Linked DNA regions of Sporocytophaga myxococcoides. The protein of the gene in region 2 interacts with the protein of the main gene of each other region in a pairwise test. Links are inferred from orthologs where the notes say so. Each region holds a gene or a part of one and is shown on either strand. Other genes may lie near its edges.

What was found.
Region 1: the proteins of gyrB (region 2) and gyrA interact in binary tests that used the Escherichia coli proteins (3 or more experiments, as listed by UniProt). The link is inferred for Sporocytophaga myxococcoides from one-to-one orthologs.

The regions. Positions count from the first base shown.
Region 1 is NZ_BBLT01000009.1:39,656-52,409, forward strand. What follows is about bases 5,011-8,149. They hold gyrA (DNA gyrase subunit A), read right to left. Parts: upstream 7,795-8,149; coding sequence 5,227-7,794; downstream 5,011-5,226. Other genes in these bases: MYP_RS18790 (tetratricopeptide repeat protein), read right to left, coding at 5,011-5,133; MYP_RS18800 (GyrI-like domain-containing protein), read left to right, coding at 8,047-8,149. Outside these bases: MYP_RS18760 (nitrate reductase), read right to left, coding at 1-32; MYP_RS18765 (hypothetical protein), read right to left, coding at 557-904; MYP_RS18770 (hypothetical protein), read right to left, coding at 1,000-1,230; MYP_RS18775 (winged helix DNA-binding domain-containing protein), read right to left, coding at 1,277-2,347; MYP_RS18780 (Smr/MutS family protein), read right to left, coding at 2,491-2,961; MYP_RS18785 (response regulator), read right to left, coding at 3,217-3,690; more of MYP_RS18790, read right to left, coding at 4,030-5,010; more of MYP_RS18800, read left to right, coding at 8,150-8,796; MYP_RS18805 (hypothetical protein), read left to right, coding at 8,805-9,221; MYP_RS18810 (hypothetical protein), read left to right, coding at 9,734-9,970; MYP_RS18815 (HPP family protein), read left to right, coding at 10,053-10,745; 3-oxoacyl-ACP reductase FabG, read right to left, coding at 10,832-11,578; MYP_RS18825 (1,4-dihydroxy-2-naphthoate polyprenyltransferase), read right to left, coding at 11,670-12,578; MYP_RS18830 (glutathione peroxidase), read right to left, coding at 12,578-12,754. UniProt on the Escherichia coli protein: A type II topoisomerase that negatively supercoils closed circular double-stranded (ds) DNA in an ATP-dependent manner to maintain chromosomes in an underwound state.
Region 2 is NZ_BBLT01000004.1:126,072-138,605, forward strand. The notes cover bases 9,444-12,362. They hold gyrB (DNA topoisomerase (ATP-hydrolyzing) subunit B), read right to left. Parts: upstream 11,922-12,362; coding sequence 9,966-11,921; downstream 9,444-9,965. Other genes in these bases: ppk1 (polyphosphate kinase 1), read right to left, coding at 9,444-9,769; MYP_RS10825 (CoA-binding protein), read right to left, coding at 12,058-12,362. In the rest of the region: MYP_RS10785 (hypothetical protein), read right to left, coding at 1-548; MYP_RS10790 (YtxH domain-containing protein), read left to right, coding at 785-1,036; metH (methionine synthase), read right to left, coding at 1,173-4,901; MYP_RS10800 (Ppx/GppA phosphatase family protein), read left to right, coding at 5,295-6,227; MYP_RS10805 (glycosyltransferase family 2 protein), read right to left, coding at 6,237-6,995; MYP_RS10810 (DUF4337 domain-containing protein), read right to left, coding at 6,999-7,613; more of ppk1, read right to left, coding at 7,667-9,443; more of MYP_RS10825, read right to left, coding at 12,363-12,420; MYP_RS10830 (NAD(P)/FAD-dependent oxidoreductase), read right to left, coding at 12,433-12,534. UniProt on the Escherichia coli protein: DNA gyrase negatively supercoils closed circular double-stranded DNA in an ATP-dependent manner to maintain chromosomes in an underwound state.

The DNA.
Region 1 (12,754 bases), on a different replicon or contig from region 2:
GATTTTAAACTTTCTTTAGGGTTTGATGACATAGCCTTATTCTTTAAATTACTAAAACTCTACTTATTCTAAAATTGAGTCATTAATGTACTGTAAATTCAAATATCCAAATAGTATTTTTGTTTATTGACATAAAATTTTAACCTATCATGACAAATTTTTATGTTTTTTTTAACAAATAACCTTCAAAATCAAACATAACAAAAATCAAACTAAAAAATAAGTAAAACTACCTATTTTTTAAATAAAAAAATAAGTAGTCAAGAAAAGCTAATATTGCATTATTCTAAGAAACAAGGTATAATATTTACTTTTGGATTCTTAAATTTGAATTTTACGGCAAAATATGACTAGGACTATAAGTAGTTTACCCCTAGTTCATAAAATGGAGGAGTTCTTTTAATTTTAAATAAAAAATGAGGTTTTAAACCCAAAAAATAAGATGCTGTTTATAAAAAAATCAATTGTATTGAAATAACACTTTAAATGAGATACTGGTTTTAATGAATATGATCTAGTCTTTTTTTAGGACAGATTAAAATTTACTCTTTTTACTTTATCTTTCCTTTAAAAAAACAGTTCCCCTCCCTACATTATCCTTTACAATATCAGAAATAGTAAATGTGACAAAATCTCCTTTGACTCCAATCGCTGTTCCTTGAGGTTTTCCAAAAACTTCCATATGTTGAATGACAAGAAGTTTATTAATGTTATCAATCTCTACAATAAGTTTATCACTATTCTTTATGTTTCCGGTTTTAATTTGTCCACTAACTACTAGTCTTCCGTCCGAAAGCTGAAAAACATCCTCTGCAATGAAGACAAATATTTCAGGTTTAAAATCTTTAACAGGTACAAATGATAATTGCAGGAAAATAATAAGTGTTTTAAAAATCCCTTTCATTTGATCTAAGTCGTAATGATAATCAAATCACAATTTACTCAAAAAAAATTCGATGCAGAAGAGAATCTTTGAACCTGATCCAATCAAAGGTACTTTTAATCTTCTAGTTCTTCACAAAAGAACTCTGCTTGTTTCATTTTATGAATAATTTCTTCTGGAGATAATGAATTGCATTCTATTCTCAAAACTTTGTCTTGATCATCCATGTCAACTGTCCAACTGATCTCATCTTTATATTCCACTAAAGCTTCTTGTATCATTTCCTGATAAGTTAAAACTTTCTTATCCGTTTTGAAGACTAATACGTTTTCAAATTGCTTTCTCATAACTATATCCGTCTACAGTTTAATTATCTTATATTCAAGTTATTTTTCAAATCTTCATAATTACAGGCATTTCCAGAAAGTTTTCAAGTCTTTTAATCTCATCTTTGATTGCAGCATGCTTCATCTTACTGAGGTTATCAAAGAGTTGAAAATCCAGAATTACTTTTCCTTTGGAATGTATTCTTTTCCAGATTCCGACCACTTTCCCATTTACAATAACTGTAGGATAAAACAATCCATTTACAGTAATGACTTTCCTGCTTTGCTCAGCATCCAGAAACAAGTCTCGATTTTTGTATCCTAATATATATTCATCAAAAGCCGGAAGCAGATATACTTTATCAGGTAAAGGATTTTTCTCAAGACTACCATAGAACCAATATTGGGATTGGTTCAAAGTTTCTTTAGTCATCCTGGATAGTATAGATTCAAAAGCATTTTTTGCATCTGCATTTGATAATCCTGACCAGTTTATAAAATCTTCAAAAGTTGCAGGTCCATGACTTTGAAAATATCTTTTGGCAAGTTCAGGTAAGGCATCTTTTCGTTCTAGGGTATTGGCTTTAGGAGCCCAGGCATCAAGCAGCGTAAAGGTTGTCTCTTTACCTTTCATTGGTCCCTGGCAAATGATCTTCTCAAGAGATGCTCGGTTAATCAGATATACTCCTCTGTTTTCCTCAGGAGAAATTTTATGTTCATTAAGTTTTGAATAAAGCTCCTGTCTGGTAAGAAACTTGCCATCTAACTCTTTAGAAAAGATCCTAAATGCTTTTGAAAATATTTTTTCATCCAGGCCTACACTATAATACTGTTTCTGCATTCGATTAATAACCGCAGAACCAGCCAGATCAAGTATCCATTTTATATCTTTGGAAGATACAATATGCAGAGTTCCCCTCAATGCAGAAGTTCTCAAAATTGACCCGTCATTGATACTTTTTATAATAGTTGATTCTGAAGAATTGAGTAGCCGTAAACCAATTGCCAATTTAGATGCCGAAAAATCCTGAGATTGAATAACACCTGATTTTTGCACTACTTCCTCACAAGTTTTTTTATTGCTATTCACCAGCCCATGATTTATAAGTCTATAGTATAAAATATCCGAAGGCGTCATGTTCAAAGTATTTATATAAAGCGATCTTATCAATACAAATAAAAAGAGAATGACTGACAACAGTGTGTCAGTAGGAAATAAAAAAGCACCAGATTCATATATTGAAAAATCTGATGCTATTTTATTTATTGAGTAGTATATTCTTACGCTTTGAATTTAACAAGGGTAACGTGGTCTCCTCCTTTCTCACGGACTTCATCTGCTACACTTTCTACTTCTTTGTATTTTCTCAGGAAAGATCTTACTGTATCTTTTAATACACCACTTCCTCTTCCATGCACGATCCTTGCTTCCGGCAAACCCAACAGAAGAGCATCATCAACCCAGTTGGTTAATAAGTTAATTACATCTTCTTTAGCTTTGCCTCTAACATCAAGCTCAAACTGAAAGTGTAGTAACTTCTCTTTAGTGTCTATAGTAATATTTCCGGAATCAAAAGAGGCTGACTTTGTTGCCTCTGCCGGTGGTTGAGAAAAGGTGACTTTATTTTTCTTAACAGTCATTTTCATAATACCCATAGCAACTTCAAGGTCGTTGCCTTTAACAGAAAGGACTTCTACTGCAGTGTCCTGACCATTGATTTTCACAAAGTCTCCTGGTTTTATTTCGCTCATAGCTATAAAAATCTATTTTTATATTAATCAAAAATAGAATTTCCCTTTGCATTAACAAGAGTGAAGTATAATTTTTTGAATTGATCTAGTCCCCTAAAATATGAATTGAACTACTTATAAGTAGATGATCATTAGTGTGATAATTCAAAGTATAAATACAACAAGGTTCATTACCCTCTTGGAGAATGAGCTATGATATCTCTAATAAATATGAAGTTTAAAAAATAGCCACAAGATATTGCTGATTAAACCGAATTAAGCTGCACCAAGTCTCAATGGTCTAAACGTTTCATAACAATTCCTGATTTTCCTGACAGTACTGTTAAAGAAATGTTTCTGAACGATATAAGTAAGCGCATTAACAGTAAATGAAGAAAACAGAAAATAATTGGCTCCCATTTTACTCGCTTTACTCTTTTCTTCGTTTGAAAGGTGTTCGTTCATTATGACAATAATTACATTTTCCTTTTCAAGTTGGGAAGCATTGGCATAATCTTTCAGGAAATCCCATCCATCAACAATTGGAGTGTTCATATCAAGCAGCACCAATATTTTAGATTCCTTTAATTTTTTGCCTAAATGAAGATGGTCTAGATACAGAAATGCATGGCCTCCATTGAGAGCGAGCTTAATTTGTTCTGCCATTCCTGTGGATTCAATGGAAGATTTTATACGGCTTGTGAAATCGCTGTTTTTGCCTACAATTATTACCTGGTCAATTTTTTGCATAACGGTATAAGTAAGGTTTCAATGTATTTTTACGAAATAAATTAAAGTATAGTTACACAGGGAAATTCGATAAAGAAGTAAAATTAATGGATAAGACTTAAAAACCGAAAGTTTTAATTTATATTTAATGCAGATTAAATAGAATTTAAACAAGAACCTTAACCAACAATCCTGTTTTTATTCAATTTTACTGCAGCAAGGTAAACTATTTATAGGAAAAATACAACTGAACTTCAGCTCGTTACAACAAGTTCTGACTTTTTTTTTTAATCGAAATCACAAAAAAATACCTGAAAGAGAGCTTTCAGGTATTAATTACTGAGGATTTAAATATTATCTTTATTTTTTAACAGACTTATTTAATTCTTTAATTAACACATCAAGTTGTTGCTTGTCGCTAGGCTCTTCTGCTTTTGCCAGTGCTTTTTGTGCATGATCAAGAGATCTTTTGAATAAATCGTCAATCTCAGCTTCAAGTACTTTTCCTTCTTTCTGATACGCTCCTACGCTTAGGGTTCCAAGTTTTTGATGTTTCTCTTTTCCAGTATTGTAATAAATAACAGCTGTGTTAAAATTGGCAATCAAATCATTTGGTTCAATGGATAACACCTTTCCGTATGTATGCAAAGCTTTATCCGTATCTGTTTTACCATACAATACAGCAAGCTGGTTCAGAAGATTTATATCATTTGGGTTATTCTTAATCAGATTTTCTATAGATGCTGCCGCTTCTGAATCTTTACCTGTTTGCAAATAAAGATTTTTTTGAAGCTCCAGAAGCGTCTTATTGTTTGGGAAATCCACCAATCCTTTTTTAACTGTTGCAAGTGCTTTCTCAGGACTTTTTTCTATTTCATTTTCAATTGTTATCTGATAATAATATAGAATAGGGCTTTTGTAGTTCAGAGAATTTAGTTTTACTACACTGTTTTTAATGACATTCATTTCTTGAATCTGTTCAGCGGCATAAATAGCATTGATATATGCAAGTGTATCAGCAGGTTTTATTTTTTGGGCAATTTCAAAACTTGAGATGGCTTGTTTATAGTTACTAGCCTCATATTCTGCAAATCCTTTATTTATAAACAAGCCCCATATTTCCTGCAATTTTACAGAAGACATTTTTGAATATTCTCCTTTAGATTGTTCCAATTCGACAGCTTTGTTATAGGATTCATAGGAAGTCTGAAGTGCTTCCGGTGCAGCAGCCTTTACTTCAGCCTTCTGATTCATTGCAATGTCCTGATATATCAGTCCTTTATAATACCAGGTTTTTGCATTGGCCTTTGTTTTTTCGTGTTGACTTGCTCCGTCAATTTCCTGTTTCGCTTTTATCAAATCCCCATCTCTATGATAAAGGATTGCATTGGTAACAGCAGAGTTCTGGGCGACTCCAATCAGACAACATCCACTTAATATTACACTCAAAAAGATTCTTTTCATAGCTAAATCAATTCTTTAGATTTATATAGTTAAAAGACTGTTTATGTGATATTTATAAAAAAATGCCGAAATAAAATTCCGGCATTTCTAAATTTACTCATTATCATTTTCTTCCTCTTCGGACTGAGACTCTTCAGGAGCTTCAGGATTTGGAAGTTGTGCTTCTATATCCGGTATTTCTGTTGTTGGTTCAGTTGACTCTGATAGATTTTCATCTGTAGCAAGGTTTTCAATCTTGGCAATAGATGCTATTTCATCAGTTTCGCTGAGTTTTATTAGTCTGACACCTTGAGTCGCTCTTCCAACTACTCTAAGATCTGAAACCGGCATTCTTATAGTAATTCCGGATTTATTGATGATCATTAATTCATCTTTATCCGAAACATCCATTATTGCTACCAGTTTACCGGTTTTTTCAGTGATATTAAGAGTTTTAACTCCTTTCCCCCCTCTGTTTGTTACTCTGTAATCATCAATATCAGAACGTTTACCATATCCTTTTTCGGATACAACAAGCAGATTATTATCTGAACAACTCAGGCAAACCATTCCGATTACTTTGTCCTCATCATCTGCTAAGGTAACACCTCTTACCCCGGCAGCATTTCTACCCATAGGACGAACATGTTCTTCATTAAACCTTATTGCCCTTCCTGATTTCAGTGCAATAACGATTTCATTACTTCCATTCGTCAACCTTACGTTCAGAAGTTTATCACCTTCATTAATGGTAATTGCCTGAATACCGTTGGATCTAGGACGAGAGAAGGCTTCCAGAGAAGTTTTTTTAATGGTTCCATTCTCTGTCACCATTATAATAAAGTTATTATTGATGTAGTCAACATTCTCTAATGTTTTTACATTAATAATTGCCCTTACTTTATCTTCTTTTTCTACATTGATCAGGTTCTGAATAGGCCTTCCTTTAGAAGTTTTGCTGCCTTCAGGTATACCATAAACTTTTTGCCAGAAAACTTTTCCTGAATCTGTAAAAATCAGGAGATAATTATGCATTGTCGCTATAAAAAGATGCTCTGTAAAATCATCTTCTTTAGATACTGCCCCTCTTGAGCCAACTCCTCCTCTGGATTGAGAACGATATTCAGTTAATGGTGTACGTTTAATATACCCTTCATGTGAAATAGTAATAACCATTTCATCATCAGCGATAATATCTTCTATGTCAATATCATCAGCAGAGTGTACAATTTGAGTTCTTCTTTCATCACCATAACGTTCTTTCATTTCAAGAGACTCATTTTTGATGATTTGCATTCTGAGTTCAACGCTGTTAAGAATTTCATTTAACCTTGCAATTAAAGCCATAACTTCTTCGTATTCCTTTACGATTTTGTCACGCTCCATGCCTGTTAAACGCTGAAGTCTTAATTCAAGAACCGCCTTTGCCTGAATCTCCGACATTCCAAAGTTTTCCATTAAGCCTTTTTTAGCTTCTTCCGGATCTCTGGAATTTCTGATTAATTTTATAACTTCATCAAGGTGATCCAGGGCAATCAGATATCCTTGAAGGATATGTGCACGCTTTTCCGCTTCTTCCAGCTCAAACTTCGTTCTTCTTACAATAACTTCATGACGATGATCCACAAAATGTCTGATCATGTCTTTCAGATTTACAGTCATCGGCCTGCCATTTACAAGCGCAACGTTGTTTACTCCGAAAGATGACTGAAGCTGAGTATATTTATACAGATTATTTAAAACGATGCTTGGAATAGCATCTTTTTTTAATTCATATACTATGCGAAGTCCTTCTCTATCCGATTCATCTCTGATGTCAGAAATTCCTTCAATTTTCTTTTCATTGATCAGTTGTGCTGTTTTTTCCACCATTGAGGCCTTGTTGACCATATATGGAATATCGTGGACAACAATCATATCTCTTCCTGTAGGAGTATTTTCAAAAGTGGCATTTGCTCGTACTACAACTCTTCCACGACCTGTTTCAAATGCCGATTTTACTCCTTGATAACCATAAATGGTTCCTCCTGTTGGAAAATCAGGAGCTTTTACGAATTCCATCAGCTCCTCAATTGTGATGTCATTGTTATCAATATATGCACAAACACCATCCACAACTTCACGTAGATTATGTGGAGCCATATTGGTAGCCATACCAACAGCGATACCGGAAGTTCCGTTAATCAAAAGATTTGGCACCTTTGAAGGAAGAACTGTGGGTTCTTCAAGGGAATCATCAAAGTTTGGCTGAAAATCTACTGTATTCTTGTTTATATCAGAAAGCATTTCTTCGGCGATTCTCTTGAATCTAGCCTCAGTATACCTCATTGCCGCAGGAGAATCACCGTCTATAGATCCGAAGTTTCCTTGTCCATCGACCATCATATATCTCAAAGACCATGGTTGTGCCATACGAACCATGGAATCATATACCGATGCGTCACCGTGAGGGTGGAATTTACCAAGTACTTCACCAACTATTCTCGCCGATTTTTTGTAAGGTTTGTTCCAGTTAACACCTAGTTCAGACATTCCGAAAAGCACCCTTCTGTGTACGGGTTTTAATCCGTCTCTTACGTCTGGTAATGCCCTTGAAATGATAACTGACATCGAATAATCGATGTAAGCTCCCCTCATTTCATCTTCAATGTTAATAGGAATAATGTTTTCGCCTTCCGCCATAGATATTATAAATGGAAATTAGGATTTTTTAATGTAGCAAGATAAGTATTTTTAGCGAATGCCCACAATTTGACATCCTAAATTTGGCTTTTATTTATACACATTCAGATTTAACAAGTCTGTGTTTTTTGAATATTGGAACTATTATACAATCAAAAGTTCCCCATTTGTTAATTAACGAAATTATCCCTCTCATTCTGTCATTAGTATCAAGTAAAAAATTTATGAGGATAAAACGGAGTTGCTCCTAAGATGGAACAAATAACGTTGGGTTTGTGCTTTTTATTGTATGTAAGGAGAATTAATCTGGAATTCTCAATAACAGAATTTCACAGAGTTAAAGTAAAAATGCATAATAATAATATGGAGGCCTTGATTGATCTGAGCAAGCATTTGTATGATACTTCCATAGAGGAGGTTAGACTGGTAGAAGTACCTGACTTTAACTATTTAACCCTATATGGGGAAGGGCCTGCCCAGTTGGATATGCACTTTTTGCAGGCTGCTTTAACGCTTTTCAAAGTTGATGAATACGCTAAAAAAATTTTATCAGCCAGGACTCCAATGATCAACATTTGTACGAATGAAATTACCCCTATTGAGGTTTTGTGGTGGAAAGATGACAGGCCGTTTGATTTTAACCTGGACACCAGATGGAAATGGGCAATCATGATCAATGAGCCAGCCATAGTTAATAAAGATGTTTTGAACATTTCAAAGGAAATGGTTTTGGCAGAAAATCCTGATTGGTCTTTTACTCAGTCAATTGCTTTAAGTCACCTTTCAGAAGGTTTGAGTCTACAAACATCATTTAAAGGTGACAGAGCCGAAGGAAAGAAATCACTGGAAAAGGTTCATGACTTTGCCAAAAGCAAGAATCTGGAGTTCGTTGGAAAATATCATGAAATATATTTTGAAAAACCGGAAGGCTTAAGATCCACTCAATTGGTGACAATTTTAAGATTTCCTGTATCAGAAATTAAAATTTCTCAAATAATATAATAGTTACTATGACACAATTACTTGAATCCCCAAAAACAACTTACCTTCTTGAAGGAAGTCTTGAAGTCCTGCATCAGCAGACAAGAGAATGGCTGAGTGAAATGGACTTGTGGAAGGATGAGATACTTTTTTTTAAAAATCTGATTAATAAACAACTTCTGAAAGTAAAGACTGAAGATGACAAGGAGGAATTGAGAGATTATGAAAAAATTCTAAGTAAAATGCATAATGACTGGCTAGAGCACCTTTATATGCAAACACAAGCCCATGAAATGTACCTTGCCGGAATTATGCAAAACAGGCCAAAAGACTATGACGAAGTATACAGAGAAAGACATAGAGACTTAACTGAAAAAGTGGATGGTTTTCATAAAGAAATGAGAAGTATTAAAAGTGAATTATTTGAATTTATAGAAAAGCTATAAAAGAAAAGTTGTAAATGTCTCTAATATTTTAAGTTGTATTAACAATTTGCCTGATCCTCGGTTTGGAATTCAAGCTAAACTGGGGATTTTAATTTTTAATAAATTCATCAGCTAATATATTTTTGTTAAACTATTTGGAACAAAAATTCCAGTAGCATATATTTGTAATGCGATCACCTACCGTGTGTAGTTGATTTATAAAGAAGAAGGGAGAGAATAGGCTCTGAGAACTTCTAGCAACCTGCCACCAAAAATGTAAGGTGCTAAATCCTAGTTCCGATTATTCGGAACAAATATAAATTGACACTTATGAATACAGCCCAATTTAAAGATTTAAAAGAAAAAGTGACTAAGGGACAAGGTTCTTCAGTAAACTTTCGTTTTGCCATTACGTTAAATGCATATAACAACAATAATTGCTGTTGTTGTTGTTTGCTTTAGTAGTTGGCTTTGGCTAATTTCCTGTAGTAACAGGTTTAAATCAATCCTTTAACAATTTAACCCTTAATGCCATGACAAAAACTATTTCTATCACTTTTAAGACGTTGGCACTCACAGCTGGAATTTCTAATTCTCAAAATAACGAAGTTTGCAACCCTGTTTACTCAGTTAATCTATATCATTTTAACGAAACTCCAGGATTGACTTACGAAACATATCTGACTATTTCAGAAATGGTTAATTATAAATGCGACCAGGCGGTGGCTGGTCAATCCCCGCTAAAACAATGTACCTGGAATCTGAATTAATTCCCGGTTTTTAGATAAATTTGGGGCTGCTTCATAATAAAATACTGAAGCAGCCCTTCGTTTTTAATTCAGTTTGACCACAATGAAAATTAAAGTATCGAGTTCTGTTAAAAATACTCCTAACATTAACCTTTCAAGAAAATTCAGAATTGCCAAATATGTCATGTATCGGGAAACCATGTTGCATAAGAGTGACCTCTTATGGACTTTCCTTGGGTCGTTTTGTGGTATCGGACTTATTGGCCTTATTAATAGCCAGATTTTTGAAGTTCAGGACCATATCTTTTTGATTGGATCTTTTGGTGCTTCAGCAGTATTATTATATGGTGTTTCAAACAGCCCATTATCTCAACCAAGAAACTTGTTTGGAGGGCACATCCTTTCAGCTATTGTAGGGGTAACGACGGCTCAATTGTTGCCGGACACATTATGGTTTGCATCTACCCTGGCTGTTTCATTAAGCATCATGGTGATGCAAATGACCAAAACTCTACATCCTCCAGGAGGAGCTACAGCCCTTATTGCCAATATTGGCTCTGCTAAAATAAAAGAACTTGGATACTGGTATGTAGTCTCCCCTGTCGCAAGCGGAGTAATTATCTTATTTTTAATAGCGATGGTATTTAATAATCTCTCAGGAAGAAAATACCCATTGAATAAAGGTAGAAAGCGAAGAGTTAAAAGCCAAAAGCTGAAAGTTGAAAGTCAGAAGCAAGAAGTAGAAAGGCTAAAGTTAAAGGTAGATATCCCTGAAGAAAAGTTTGAGACAGTTTAAGGGCGGAAAGCGGAAGGCAGAAAGCTTAAAGTTAAAAGTAGAAAGAGGCGAATGCCTCTTTTTTTATTAATACTTTCAGCTTTATGCTAAGAAACAAAGCCCCCATCTATAGTAAGTACGGATCCGCTTATGTATGAACTCTCCTCCGATGCCAAAAAGATATAAGCATTAGATACATCTTCGGGTTTACCAAGTCTTCCTACAGGAATTTTATCCTTAATACTTTTAACGATTTTCTCTGGCACATTTTTTAAAGATTCGGTTTCTATAAAACCAGGCGTCACTGCATTTACAGTAATACCATGTCTACTTAATTCTCTCGCCCATACTTTGGTTATACCTACCAATCCTGATTTGGCTGCAGCATAATTGGCCTGTCCGAAATTACTATATATTCCCACTAAAGATGAAGTGTTGATAATCCGGCCAAATTGCTTTTGAACCATATATGGGGCAATAGCTTTAGTACAGTTAAATACACCTGTAAGGTTCAGATCTATTACCTGTTGCCATTGTTCCTTACTCATATTCAGAGATGCAGCATCTCTGGTAATACCAGCATTGTTGATAAGAATATCAATTTGTCCTCTTGATGCAAAAACACTTCTTGCGGCCTCCTCTACCTGAGCAAAACGGGTTGTGTCCACTTCCATAAATGTCACATCTTCCATTCCGTTTTCTTTTATTTCTTTAAGGGTTTCTTTACCCTTTTCAATGTCAATGTCCCAAATAATAACAGATGAACCTTCCGAAGAAAACCTCTCTACAGTCTTTTTCCCAATCCCCTGAGCTCCTCCGGTAATAATACTGACTTTTCCTTCTAGCTTCTTCACACACCGAAAAATTTATAATAAGAATATGATGCTTAAGTACAGAAAAATTAAGGGAAATAGAAAGAGGAAAATAATTTAGTTATTAACAGCTTCAGGACAATAATAAGCCTAATCCAAACAAGATTACAAAAACTAAAGTAGAAAGTGCCATGAGCTTTAACTGAGGATCAATTTTTTCTGAGTCATTTTCTCTGGTTACTTTTATACCTGTAATGAATATCAAAGGGAAACTCAATAGGAACAACCACTTTCCTATTGAATGATTTTCATTTAAAACTATATAAGTAACTGCGGAGCCAAAGCCTCCGATAAGAAGAATCCAGTGATAAATCTTTGCTTTACCTTTGCCCAACCTGACCGGGATAGAATATTTACCCGCAAGCCTATCAGATTCAATATCGCGAATGTTATTTATGTTTAATACGGCTGCAGAGAAAAAACCACAAGCAAAAGCTGGCAATAATATTTTATAATCCAGAGTATGTGTATGCAGATAATAACATCCTCCCACGCCTACAAGACCAAAGAAGAGAAATACGGAAATATCACCAAGCCCGGCATAGCCATAGGGATTTTTTCCTGCTGTATATTTAATGGCTGCTACAATTGAAAGAATTCCCAATATCATAAAAAAGCCAAATGTACCAAATGCAGAAAATGAAATAGCATTTATCAAGAGAATAATACCTGTCACCAATGAGAGAGCGCCAAATATATACATTCCTATTTTCATTGCTTCAGGTGATATGTTCCCTGACTGCACTGCTCTTTGAGGACCTTTCCTGAAAACGCTGTCTGCACCATTCTGAGAGTCCCCGTAATCATTAGCGAGATTTGATAAAATCTGAAGGAAAATTGTAGTTAAAATTGCTAAAAGGCAGATTATAAGTTTGAAACTTCCATCTTTAGCGGCCAAAAAGCTGCCCATGATAATACTGGAAAGTGCCAAAGGAAGTGTCCTTAACCGGAATGCTGATACCCAAGCTTTTGCTGAACCCATTATTTACTTATTGCTTCTGTAATTTCAAAACCCATTGGTGCAGATCCGGAAGGGAAAAATTTAACTAATTCACCATTTTCATTAATTAAATATTTGCAAAAATTCCACTTAGGTGCCTGATCATTCCAGCCATTTTTATCTGCTACAGATAACCACTCAAATACAGGATGTTGCCC
Region 2 (12,534 bases):
TTAAGGGTATGATTTGCTAAAAAGACAAACCCTCTGCCATCCTTCCTGTCAACAAATAAATCAAGGGAATCAGCCTTGCGATTCATCAACCGTATCAATGGCCTTCCTCCATCCAGAAAAATCTGAAGCTGAGGTTCCAATGTTACAGAAATATCAAACAAAACTTTAAACCTGTATAAAGCCAGACTTTGATCAATCTCGCGACAAAACTGAGGTGTTTTTTTCAGGTGCTCTACATATTCAGAGATTCTTTTAAATATTCCCGGTGTGACGTTTTGAGGAACCTCAATTTCATCAAAATCTGATAACGTTTCCTGCACTTCAATTTTTTCGCCATAGGCATAAAAATCTTTTACAAGGTTATTCCTTCTAACTTGTTTCTTTGCAAATTCAATTCTTTTCAAGGAGAACTGATACATTTTCAAATCATTACGTATAGAATTCAGCGCTTCATCCGAAATTTCCAGAAATTCTTTTAACTCAGTTAATTTATTGTAAAAATTAATGAGCCACTCGAGACGTAAATGATCAATACTTTGGGAAAACATTTTTGGCGGATTTTGTTTTCACTGCCAACTAAGAAGCAAAACAGTGATACTTTTGATACACAAAATATAGGATTTTCATCTATAAAATACAAGTATCTATCCCTTTGAAGGTAAAAAAAGTCCAATTTCACCAATTTTTTCCATTAACTATTACTCACTAAAGGAAACATATTTCACTCAAAATCACTTATTATACAGTAAAGGAACTGGATGTACAACCAAAACCTAATGTAATTATGGACGAAAATGTGAAAATATTTTTGGGTTTCCTTGCCGGAGCGGCGACGGGCGCAATTGCCGGTATTTTATTAGCACCGGAAAAAGGAGATGTAACCAGAAAAAATATCTCTGATAAAGCATCTCAATTAAAAAGCGATGTAAATGACCAGGTGCAGAAAGGAGTTGAAAAATTAAATACTTTAAAACAATCTGCATTCTCATTGATCAATGACTACAGCCAGCAAACTCAAGCTCAGGCTAACCCATAATACTGGTTTTATAAAAAAAACAGAAAAGCTGTCTCAGATATGATGAGACAGCTTTTTTTAAATCTATTCAAAGCAGAATGGCTGCCCATCACGACAGCCATTCAACTTTTCGCCTTCCGCTTTTAGCTTTTAGCTTCTAATCATAGTTCAAAACCGGACTAAGCCACTTCTCAACCTCTTCCACAGACATGTTCTTTCTCTTGGCATAATCAGTCACCTGATCTTTTTCTATTTTACCCAATCCAAAATATTTAGAATCAGGGTGAGAAAAATACATGCCACTAACAGATGATGCCGGATACATGGCAAAGCTCTCAGTTAGCGCAATTCCTGTTCTACAGTTGGGATCCAGCAACTTGAATAAAATACTTTTCTCTGTATGATCCGGACATGCAGGATATCCTGGAGCAGGTCTTATCCCCACATACTCTTCTTTTATTAAAGCTTCATTATCAAACGACTCTCCACTTGCATATCCCCAATACTCCTTTCTTACCTTCTCATGCATGCATTCTGCAAAAGCTTCTGCCAGTCTGTCTGCTATAGCTTTGATAAGTATGGAGTTGTAATCGTCGTGATCTTTTTCATACTTTTCGAGTAAAGGTTCAATACCTATACCTGCAGTCACTGCAAAACCACCGATGTAATCATTAATTCCCGATTCTTTTGGGGCGATGAAATCACTGAGCGCCAAATTAGGTATACCTTTGCCTTTCAATCCTTGTTGTCTTAATGTATGAAAAGTCGTAAGGATTTTACTTCTATCTTCTCTGAAAACTTCATGCTTGTGATTACCATGATCAATTACTTCCTTATTAAACTCATGCAGAATGATATCATCATCACCTCCTCTTGTTGCAGGATAGAAGCCTATAACTGCTTTTGCCTGAAGTAATTTTTTGTCGATTACCTCTTTTAATAGAGCTCTAGCATCATCATATAGTTTTTTTGCCTCTATACCGATAATAGGGTCTTCAAAAATTTTAGGAAACTTTCCTTTAAGCTGCCAGGTCTGGAAGAAAGGAGTCCAGTCGATGTACTTGCTAATTTCTGATAAGGAGTAATCATCGAAGAATTTTGTACCCAGAAAAGCAGGTTTGGTGACTTTAGTAGATGTCCAGTCAATAGGAGCTTTATTAGCCCTTGCCTGATCAATGGTGATATAATTTTTATCTTTCTGCCTTTTAGAATGTTCTTCGCGTGCTTTAGAATATTCGGCTTTAAGATTCTTAATAAAATTATCTTTGGCTTCACGATTCATAAGGCTTCCGGCAACCGGAACGCTTCTTGAGGCATCCAGAACATGAACAACAGATCCGCTGTAATGTGGATCAATTTTCACTGCGGTATGTATTCTTGAAGTTGTAGCACCTCCGATCATAAGCGGGACTTTTAAACCTGCTTTTTCCATTTCCCTTGCAACTGTAACCATTTCATCAAGAGAAGGAGTTATCAGACCGCTTAATCCTACGATATCTACATTATTTTCCTGAGCCGCTTTAATGATTTTATCAGTAGGCACCATTACTCCAAGATCGATGATCTCGTAGTTATTACAACCTAAGACTACTCCAACTATATTTTTACCAATATCATGAACATCACCCTTTACAGTCGCCATAAGGATCTTACCAGCATTTTGCCCTTCTCCTCCTCCTTTTTTCTTTTCTTCCTCTATAAATGGAAGCAGATAAGCTACTGCTTTTTTCATTACCCTTGCGCTCTTGACCACCTGAGGCAAGAACATTTTTCCTTCACCGAAAAGATCACCAACAATGTTCATTCCATCCATTAAAGGTCCTTCAATAACCTCCAAAGGTTTATCGAACATGTGCCTTGCTTCTTCAACATCCTCATCAATATAATCAACTATACCCTTAACCAAAGCATGAGCTAACCTTTCATTCACAGGAAGCTTGCGCCAGGTTTCATCTTTAACAGTTTCCTTACCCTTGTTCTTAACCTTTTCAGCCATTTCGAGCATTCGTTCGGTGGCATCCGGACGTCTGTTAAGCAATACATCTTCAACATGCTCCAGCAGATCTTTAGGAATATTTTCATAGACCTCAATCATACCCGCATTCACAATACCCATATCTAGGCCAGCTTTAATTGCGTGATACAGAAATGCGGAGTGCATCGCTTCTCTAACCACATCATTTCCTCTGAAAGAAAAAGATATGTTACTAACTCCTCCACTTACTTTTACTCCAGGTAGATTTTCTTTAATCCATTTGGTAGCATTGATAAAATCTACTGCATAGTTATTGTGTTCTTCAATACCTGTAGCAACAGTAAGAATATTCGGATCAAAAATGATGTCTTCTGCAGGGAAGTTAACCTCCTTGGTTAGTATATCATAAGCTCTTTTACAAATTTCTATTCTTCTTTGGTAAGAGTCTGCCTGTCCCTGTTCATCAAAAGCCATGACAACAACAGCAGCTCCATACTTTCTGACTTTCCTCGCATGTTCCTTAAATTTCTCTTCTCCCTCCTTTAAGCTTATTGAATTTACAATAGCTTTACCTTGAACACATTTAAGGCCAGCTTCAATTACCGACCATTTGGACGAATCCACCATAATAGGAAGTTTGGCAATATCGGGCTCAGAAGCTATAAGATTAAGGAAGGTTGTCATTGCCTGCTCAGAATCCAGCATCCCCTCATCCATATTCACATCGATAACCTGAGCACCACCTTCAACCTGGTTTCTTGCTACAGCAAGGGCTTCTTCATAATTACCCTCTTTGATAAGACGTGCAAACATTTTAGAACCTGTTACGTTGGTTCTTTCTCCAATATTGATAAAGTTAGCTCCTTTGAAGACTTTCAATGGCTCAAGTCCGCTGTATCTTGAAAGATGATCTGATTCAGGTTTTGTTCTTGGCTTGTATTTAGCTGCTAAATCTGCAATTGCTTTAATGTGCGCAGGTGTTGTACCACAGCATCCACCTATAATATTCAGTAAACCTTCCTCAAGAAATTCTTTGATAGTAGAAGCCATCTCCTCCGGACTTTCATCATATTGCCCGAATTCATTGGGCAGCCCCGCATTAGGGTGTGCACTGATCCCTGTAACTGATTCCTTTGCTAAATCTCTGATGTGTTGCTTCAGCTGTTTTGCTCCTAATGCGCAGTTAAAGCCTACAGTTAAAACAGGTAAGTGAGTAACAGAATATAAAAAAGCTTCGACTGTTTGTCCGGATAAGGTCCTTCCGCTTGCATCCGTAATGGTGCCTGAGATCATAACAGGAATTTTTGATCCTGTGTCTTCTTTATACGATTCAATTGCAAATAAAGCCGCTTTGCAGTTAAGTGTATCGAAAACCGTTTCGACAAGAAACAGATCTGCCCCTCCCTCTGCAAGCCCTTTTACTTGTTCATAATATGCTTTTACAAGATCATCAAAAGTTACTGCTCTGTAGCCAGGATTATTGACATCAGGAGACAAGGAAGCCGTTCTGTTTGTGGGACCTATAGAACCAGCCACAAATCTGGGTTTTGAAGGATCCTTCTTATTATATATATCTGTAGCTTCTTTGGCAATTCTTGCAGATTCAAAATTTAGTTCATAAACAAGATCTTCCATATGATAATCCGCCATAGCAATCGAAGTACCACTAAAAGTATTGGTTTCAATTATATCAGCGCCCGCTTCAAGGTATTTCAAGTGGATTTCTTTGATAACATCAGGACGAGTAAGCGATAACAAGTCATTATTACCTTTTAAATCTCCTTTATGATCTTTGAATCTTTCCCCTCTAAAATCAGCTTCTTCAAGGGTATATCCCTGAATCATGGTTCCCATAGCGCCATCAAGCACAAGTATTCTTTTCTTTAATACTTCCTGAATGTCAACAGTCATTTTTCAATAACTTTTTTTAGATGAATAATATGATGAAGAGCTTAAACGGAGAGATTCCCGGGGAAGGAGTTCTACCTTATCTTTCTCTGCTGAAAATAAAATTCTCAGAGTGGGAGTTAGCACCTTCTATTAAAGGGTTGCTAAGACATCTAAGGGCCCAATCCCTCCGTCTTTCCGGATAAGTTCAATGCAAATTACTAATAAAGTTTCTTTTTAAATAAATTATATCCAAAATTCTTTCCTTTCCACGCATGATGTAATAATTTTTCAACATTTTAAACATGTCTTTTCCTTAATTCCTCTATTTTTGGATTGAATTACAAACAGCTTTATTTCAGATTAACTCCTGAAATCCAATGCTGTTCAATTTTACATTAAAACCCATCAATTAATTTGAAATTTGCTGCAGTAGACATTGGCTCCAACGCTATCCGTTTTCAGATAACAAGCATCCTGAAACACAATGAAATATTCAATTTTAAAAAACTTGAATATGTTCGTTTTCCGCTTAGACTTGGTCAGGATGTATTTCAGTTTAATAAGATCAGTCCTGAAAAAGCAGAAAAGTTCGTAAAGCTCATGAAAACCTTTAAAATGCTTTTAGAACTATATGAAGTAGATGATTATATCTTCTGCGCTACTTCAGCGATGCGCGAATCCACCAATGGAAAGGAAATTGCAGAACGAGTAAAGAAAGAGGTTGGTATTTCAATTGATATTATTGATGGAGATCAGGAAGCTGATCTCATCAATGCGGTACTTTTCAATGAACTTGATGAAAAAAGTTACATTCATATTGATGTAGGTGGCGGTAGCACAGAGCTGAACATATTTGTAAACAAAAATAAAGTTGCTGCACAATCCTTTAAAATCGGATCTGTAAGAAGACTGAACAAACTTGATGCGCCTGAGGAATGGAATAGAATGGAAAAGTGGGTTAGCGATAATATTTCAAAAGCTGAAAAGCCTGTATATGCTATAGGTACAGGAGGTAATATTGGAAAAATATATGAACTTGCAAACCTCTCAAGATCCAAAGACCTGAAACCTAGCATAAAGATTGACAAGATTGAAGGAGTCCAGAAACAGGTAGCCGCTATGACCTATGAAGACAGAATTCATGTGTTAAATCTTAACCCTGACCGGGCTGACGTTATTGTTCCCGCTTCGGATATATATATATCGGTAATGCGATATGCAGGAGCTAAAGAAATGCTTGTGCCTGAACTAGGTCTGAAAGATGGATTGATTCAAATGTTGTTCAGGAGAAATATGCTCGATGTAAATCAAGTCACCATTATTAATACTAATAAGTTCCCGAAATAATCCGGGAACTTACTTTTCCGCCCTTAACTTTTTTAGTTTATTATATTTTTGAAAGGTAACTTTACCTGTTTCTCTTGCTATGATATAACCGTAATAGCCATCCAGAATACCCAACTTAAGGATGTAGGAATGGAAAAATCTATAAAACGGACTTATGTATAATTTCATAAATCCGGGCTTTTTTCCTTCTTTAAAAAGTCTTTCAGCTGCCAGCGTGCTATACTTATCATTTTTCTGATCATACTGATCAAGTGAATAAATAGTATAATGAAGAATGGCTCCTTTAAGTTTTTTTACACTCGTCCCTTTCTCCATATTCAGCTTTTCATGCACCGGACTATTATCCCATTTGATTTTATCTTTACGGAAAACCCTTACATGTGATTCCGGATTCCAGTGCCCAAACTTCAGCCATTTCCCACAGAAATTAGACTTCCTAGGTATTTCGTAGCAATCAAATTGAGGATGATTCAATTCGCTTTTGATTTCTTCAATTAGCTCTTCGGACAGCTCTTCATCAGCATCCAGAGAAAGTATATAATCATACCGAGCATAACTATTGCCGAGATTCTTTGTAGGACCGTATCCCTCCCAATTTCTTCTCAGAAAATTAACTTTGTATCTTCTGCAGATGTCTTCAGTATTGTCTCTGCTAAAGGAATCCACTACTACAATATCATCAGTAATGCGAGCAAGAGATTTTAAACATCTTTCAATGTTTCTTTCCTCATTGTATGTTATGACGACAGCAGATACAGGTACTTTCATATATTAATGAACAATGCTGAATGCATAAATTGTAAACGAACTTCCTACTAATCCAAGACCTATTAGCAACATAAAAAAAGCTTTTTTACTTTTCTCTGTTGAAGAAATAAGGCTTATTGCACCCATCACAAGAGCTAGCTGAAGAAAGAGTGTGGCAAGATCAAAATAATCTCCTGCCCTTCCGAGCACCTGCAGATGTTCTTCCCATTCTTTTACCCCAATTACCTGACCAAGTTTTCCATTCAGCTCCTGTACCCAGTTTTCCTCTCCTACTGCTTTTGATCCAAGGAGAATTTCCTTTTTCTCTTTTGAATATCTCTCCACCTCTTTTTCTAGTCCTGCAACAACACCTTCAATAGCTGTCCTTTTATCCTCTACAATCACTCCTGACCTAAGCAATGACTTTAATAACTCTCCTTGTCCTTCAGCCAATGATTCTTTAATACTCTTGGACTGATACCACATATAAGCTGAGCTTTTCTCATTCGTCTCAATAATTTCATCATCTCCGTATTTCCCTCCGCCCAGATCTGCAATAGCAAGTATTGCAGCAAATACAGCTAACAACAAGCCACAGTAAGTTTCCAGCCTGTTGCTTTTTCTCTCTGGTTCTTCCATTAAAATTTTATTATTAAAATATTGCGGGTAAAAATAAACAAAGCCCTTCTGAATTAGAAGAGCTTTGCTTTTAAAACGATTTCTTTGGTAACTTTATAAAACTCTTCATGCACATTAAACGGCTCTTCTCCTTCAGTGGCCTGATTAACATAAGTACCGTCGTTTAACAACACATAGCTGTTCACATTATCTTTAAGTGAGTAATCTAGTATACTGATTGTTTGTTGTTTCAATAATGGATCTGCAATCAGAAACAGAGATTCAATTCTTCTTTCAAAACTTCTCACCATCATATCGGCACTACCGCCGTATACTTTTGAATCGCCTGCATTATGGAAATAGTAGATTCTGGAGTGCTCAAGAAAGTTACCTACAATTGATTTAACAAAGATATTTTCACTAACGCCTTCCACACCTGGTCTGAGGCAACACATTCCTCTTACTATCAGTTTTATTGAAACTCCCGCCTGAGATGCAAGATATAGAGCGTCTATCGTTTCATTATCTTGAAGAGAGTTTATTTTTATTACAATTCCACTAGGCAATCCGTTCTTCGCATTTTCAGCCTCCTGATTGATAAGCTCTATAAGCTTCTTCCGCATATTTCCAGGTGCGGTGATCAGATATTTATATTCCGAATGTACAGAATGGCCTGTTATAACATTAAAGAATTCATTGATGTCATGCGCATAAACCTCATTGGTAGTAAGCAGTCCAAGATCTGTATAAAACTTAGCAGTCTCTTCATTATAATTACCGCTGGACATATGCACATATCTTGTTACTTTCTCGTTGTCCTCTTTACGAACAATCATCATCAGCTTGGTGTGCGTCTTATAGTTGCTTACACCATATATTACGAAGCAACCGGCTTTCTGGAGTCTCTGAGCTTCCTTAATATTATTTTCTTCGTCAAATCTGGCTTTGACTTCAAAGAGAACAGAAACGTGTTTACCATTTTCAGCTGCCTTTAATAAAGCATTTGTTATTCTAGACTCCTTAGCCAATCTGTATATTGTGATTTTGATTGAAAGTACATCCGGATCTTCAGCAGCACGTTCTATCAGATCAATAACAGGTCTGACATTATTATAAGGATGATGTAGCAGTACATCATGAAACTTAAGATACTCGAAAAGGTCTTCATCCACTTCTTTGCCAAAGCTTATAGGCTTTACAGGAGCTGCAAGAGTTGGAAGTTTGTCTTTAAATCTTTTATGATTGATAATCTGCCAAAGGCTGGTATAATCAATGAGGTTGTCATTGACAAAAATATTAGATTCATCAATTTCCCAACGTTCCGTTAATAGCTTCATCATCCATTGAGAATATTTTGGCTCTACTTCAACCCTCACAACCCTTGCTGTTCTTCTGGTTTTTAGCTTCCTCTTTATTTCATCAATAAATTGAGCTTCCATATCATCACTTTCTTCAAGTGAAAAATCGCCGTTTCTTGTAATACGGAAGAGGTTTACAGATAATATGTCGACATTTCTGAACAGCTTATGAATTTGCCAGCGAATTATTTCTTCAATAGGAATAAAGATAATTTTCTCGTCCCTTTCAATTTCAAAGAATCGAGGCAGGTTTTGGGGAATCTGAACAAAGGATAATTTTCTCTGGTCGGAAGCACTTTCCTTATTCCTGGTAATGACACCAAAAATCAGGATTTTATTCATTAGAATTGGGAACGAATGGTAATTATCATATACCATCGGAGTAAGCATTGGGAAGACGAGTTTTTTGAAATAAGAAATCACCTTCTCCTTTTCTTCCTCAAAAAGATCTTCGATTCCGGCAATTACAAATCCGTTTTCCGAAAATAATGGCTTAAGTTCTTTTCCATAATATGCAACCTGATCTTTACAAAAGTCCTGAACTTCGTTAAGTAGAGTTTTTCTAAAAGGAATCTCTCTAAGGCCGGAATAATCGACTCTTTCCTTACCGTAATCTATATAATTGTAAAGACTTCCAACCCTGATCATAAAAAATTCATCAAGGTTGGAAGACGTTATTGCAAGAAATTTAAGTCTTTCAAAAATCGTCCGATTAGACTTCTTAGCCTGGTCCAAAACTCTGTAGTTGAATTTCATCCAGCTAAGATCTCTGCTGATGTACTTACTATTGGTAATTACCGGGGTCTGTTGCAGTAACATTGAAATATGTCTTCTATACCTGTTAAGTTTATTTTTTATCGTCTCAACAGTTCGGAACCCTCCCAGGAGCTTTCTTATTTTCACTTTCAATGATTAGAGGTATGCATAATTAAATGCAATTTATAAACCTTCCTTGATATAAAAATAATATATATCCGGAAAAAGTTTAAAATTACCTGAGTACCACCGATATATTTTAGATATCCAGTTTTGCGTATTTAGCGTTTTTCTCAATGAATTCGCGGCGAGGCGCTACTTCATCTCCCATCAGCATTGAAAACAGGTGATCTGCTTCCGCGGCAGACTCGATAGATACTTTCTTTAAACTTCTTTTCTCCGGATCCATAGTTGTTGTCCACAACTGCTCCGGGTTCATCTCTCCGAGACCTTTATATCTCTGTATGTTAACAGAGTCTTCTTTTCCTTCTTTAGCAATTTCCTTTATTGCCATATCGCGTTGATCTTCAGTCCAGCAATATCTTTCCTCTTTTCCTTTTTTAACAAGGTAAAGTGGTGGAAGTGCAATATAGAGATAGCCATTTTCTATCAGCTTCTTCATGTATCTGAAGAAGAAAGTAAGAATCAAAGTCCTGATGTGACTACCATCAATATCAGCATCGGTCATGATGATGATTTTGTGGTATCTCAACTTATCAAGATTCAGGGCTTTATCATCTTCAGGAGTTCCAAAGCTGACACCTAGTGCAGTGATGATATTTTTTATTTCATCATTTTCGTAAATTCTGTGTTCTTGGGCTTTTTCCACATTAAGAATTTTACCTCTTAGTGGCAGGATTGCCTGGAATTTTCTGTCTCTTCCCTGTTTTGCAGATCCTCCCGCAGAGTCACCCTCTACAAGGTAAACTTCGCAAAGTGAAGGATCAGACTCTGAACAGTCTGCAAGTTTACCTGGTAAACCAGTTCCGGAAAGTACGTTCTTTCTCTGAACCATTTCCCTTGCTTTCTTAGCCGCTAACCTGGCCTGAGCAGCAAGAACTACTTTGGCCACTATTGATTTCGCCTCTTTCGGGTGTTCTTCCAGATAAGTAGTAAGCATGTCTCCCACTACCACATCTACAGCTCCCATTACATCAGAGTTCCCTAATTTTGTTTTTGTCTGACCTTCAAACTGAGGTTCAGCCACTTTCACTGAAACAATTGCTGTCAGACCTTCTCTGAAGTCATCTCCACTGATTTCAATCTTCAGCTTCTCCAGCATTCCTGATTTTTCAGCATAAGCTTTCAAGGTTCTGGTTAAGGCACGTCTGAAACCGGCAACGTGTGTTCCTCCCTCAATTGTATTGATATTATTGACGTAGGAAAATACATTTTCAGTATAAGAAGTATTATACTGCATTGCAACTTCAACAGGAATCGGTCCTTTATCGCTCTCCATGTATAATGGATCAGGAATAAGTTTCTCTCTTGTTGAATCAAGATACTGAACAAACTCTCTCAGACCACCTTGCGAATAAAAAGTTTCCGTAATAGAAGTCCCGTCTTCTCCCTTCGTTCTTGTATCTGTAAGGTTAATTGTAATTCCTTTATTAAGGAATGCCAATTCTCTTAAACGGGTTGCAACGGTTTCGTATTTATATTCTTTTGTTGTAAATATCGTATCATCAGGCATGAAATGAACAGTGGTTCCTGTTTTTTCACTTTCTCCTATGATTTTTACAGCATATTGAGGGACACCCTTTGAATATTCCTGCTGGAAAATTTTTCCCTCTCTGTGAACAGTCACTTTTAAATGGATAGATAATGCATTTACGCAGGAAACCCCCACACCGTGAAGACCTCCGGATACTTTGTAGGTATCCTTATCAAATTTTCCTCCTGCATGAAGTACCGTCATAACGACTTCAAGTGCAGATCTGTTTTCCTTAGTGTGAATTCCTGTTGGAATACCACGACCGTTATCAGAAACAGTTATTGAATTATCCTCATTTATAGTGACATTTATCGTATCACAATAGCCTGCCAGGGCTTCGTCAATGGAGTTATCCACTACTTCCCAGACAAGGTGATGAAGACCTTTAACGCCAATATCTCCGATATACATGGCCGGACGCTTTCTAACAGCTTCCAGGCCTTCCAGAACTTGAATGTTATCCGCTGAGTAATTGCTCACTTTATCAGTAATTTCGCTCATTATAGAAGGGTATTGTAAAGTGTAAATTTACAATTTTTAATTAGATTATTCGCCTTTATAAGGGAGGAATGGATAAATATTTATCAACAGGGCGAAATAAGTTTTCAAAACAACCAACCAACTATCTATCAGATCATTAATATGTCCCTACAGATAACATCACAAGTGTGCACCCCATTACTGGTTCTATATTATTTTTCTGAGCCAACTCAATCAGTTCATCATTCTCGGTACCTGGATTAAATATAATCCTTTTGGGCTTCAGATTGATTATATATTCATAAAGACTGGTCTGATTCTGCGGACCAACATACAAGGTGATGGTGTCTATTTCTTCGATGTCTGGCTTGTCATTCATAATAGTTTTTCCGGCAACCTCACCCTTTTTAATTCCTACAGGAAATATTTCATGACCGAATTTCACCAGCATATGAGCTGCTTTATATGCAAACCTTGATGAATCGGGGGTAGCGCCCAAAATGACAGTTCTTTTATTCATAATATTCAAAAATCAATGATTCTTAGATCCATAAATTGCCGCAAGACTTTCCGCACATTTTTCGCCATCCATGGCAGCAGATACAATACCTCCTGCGTATCCGGCTCCCTCACC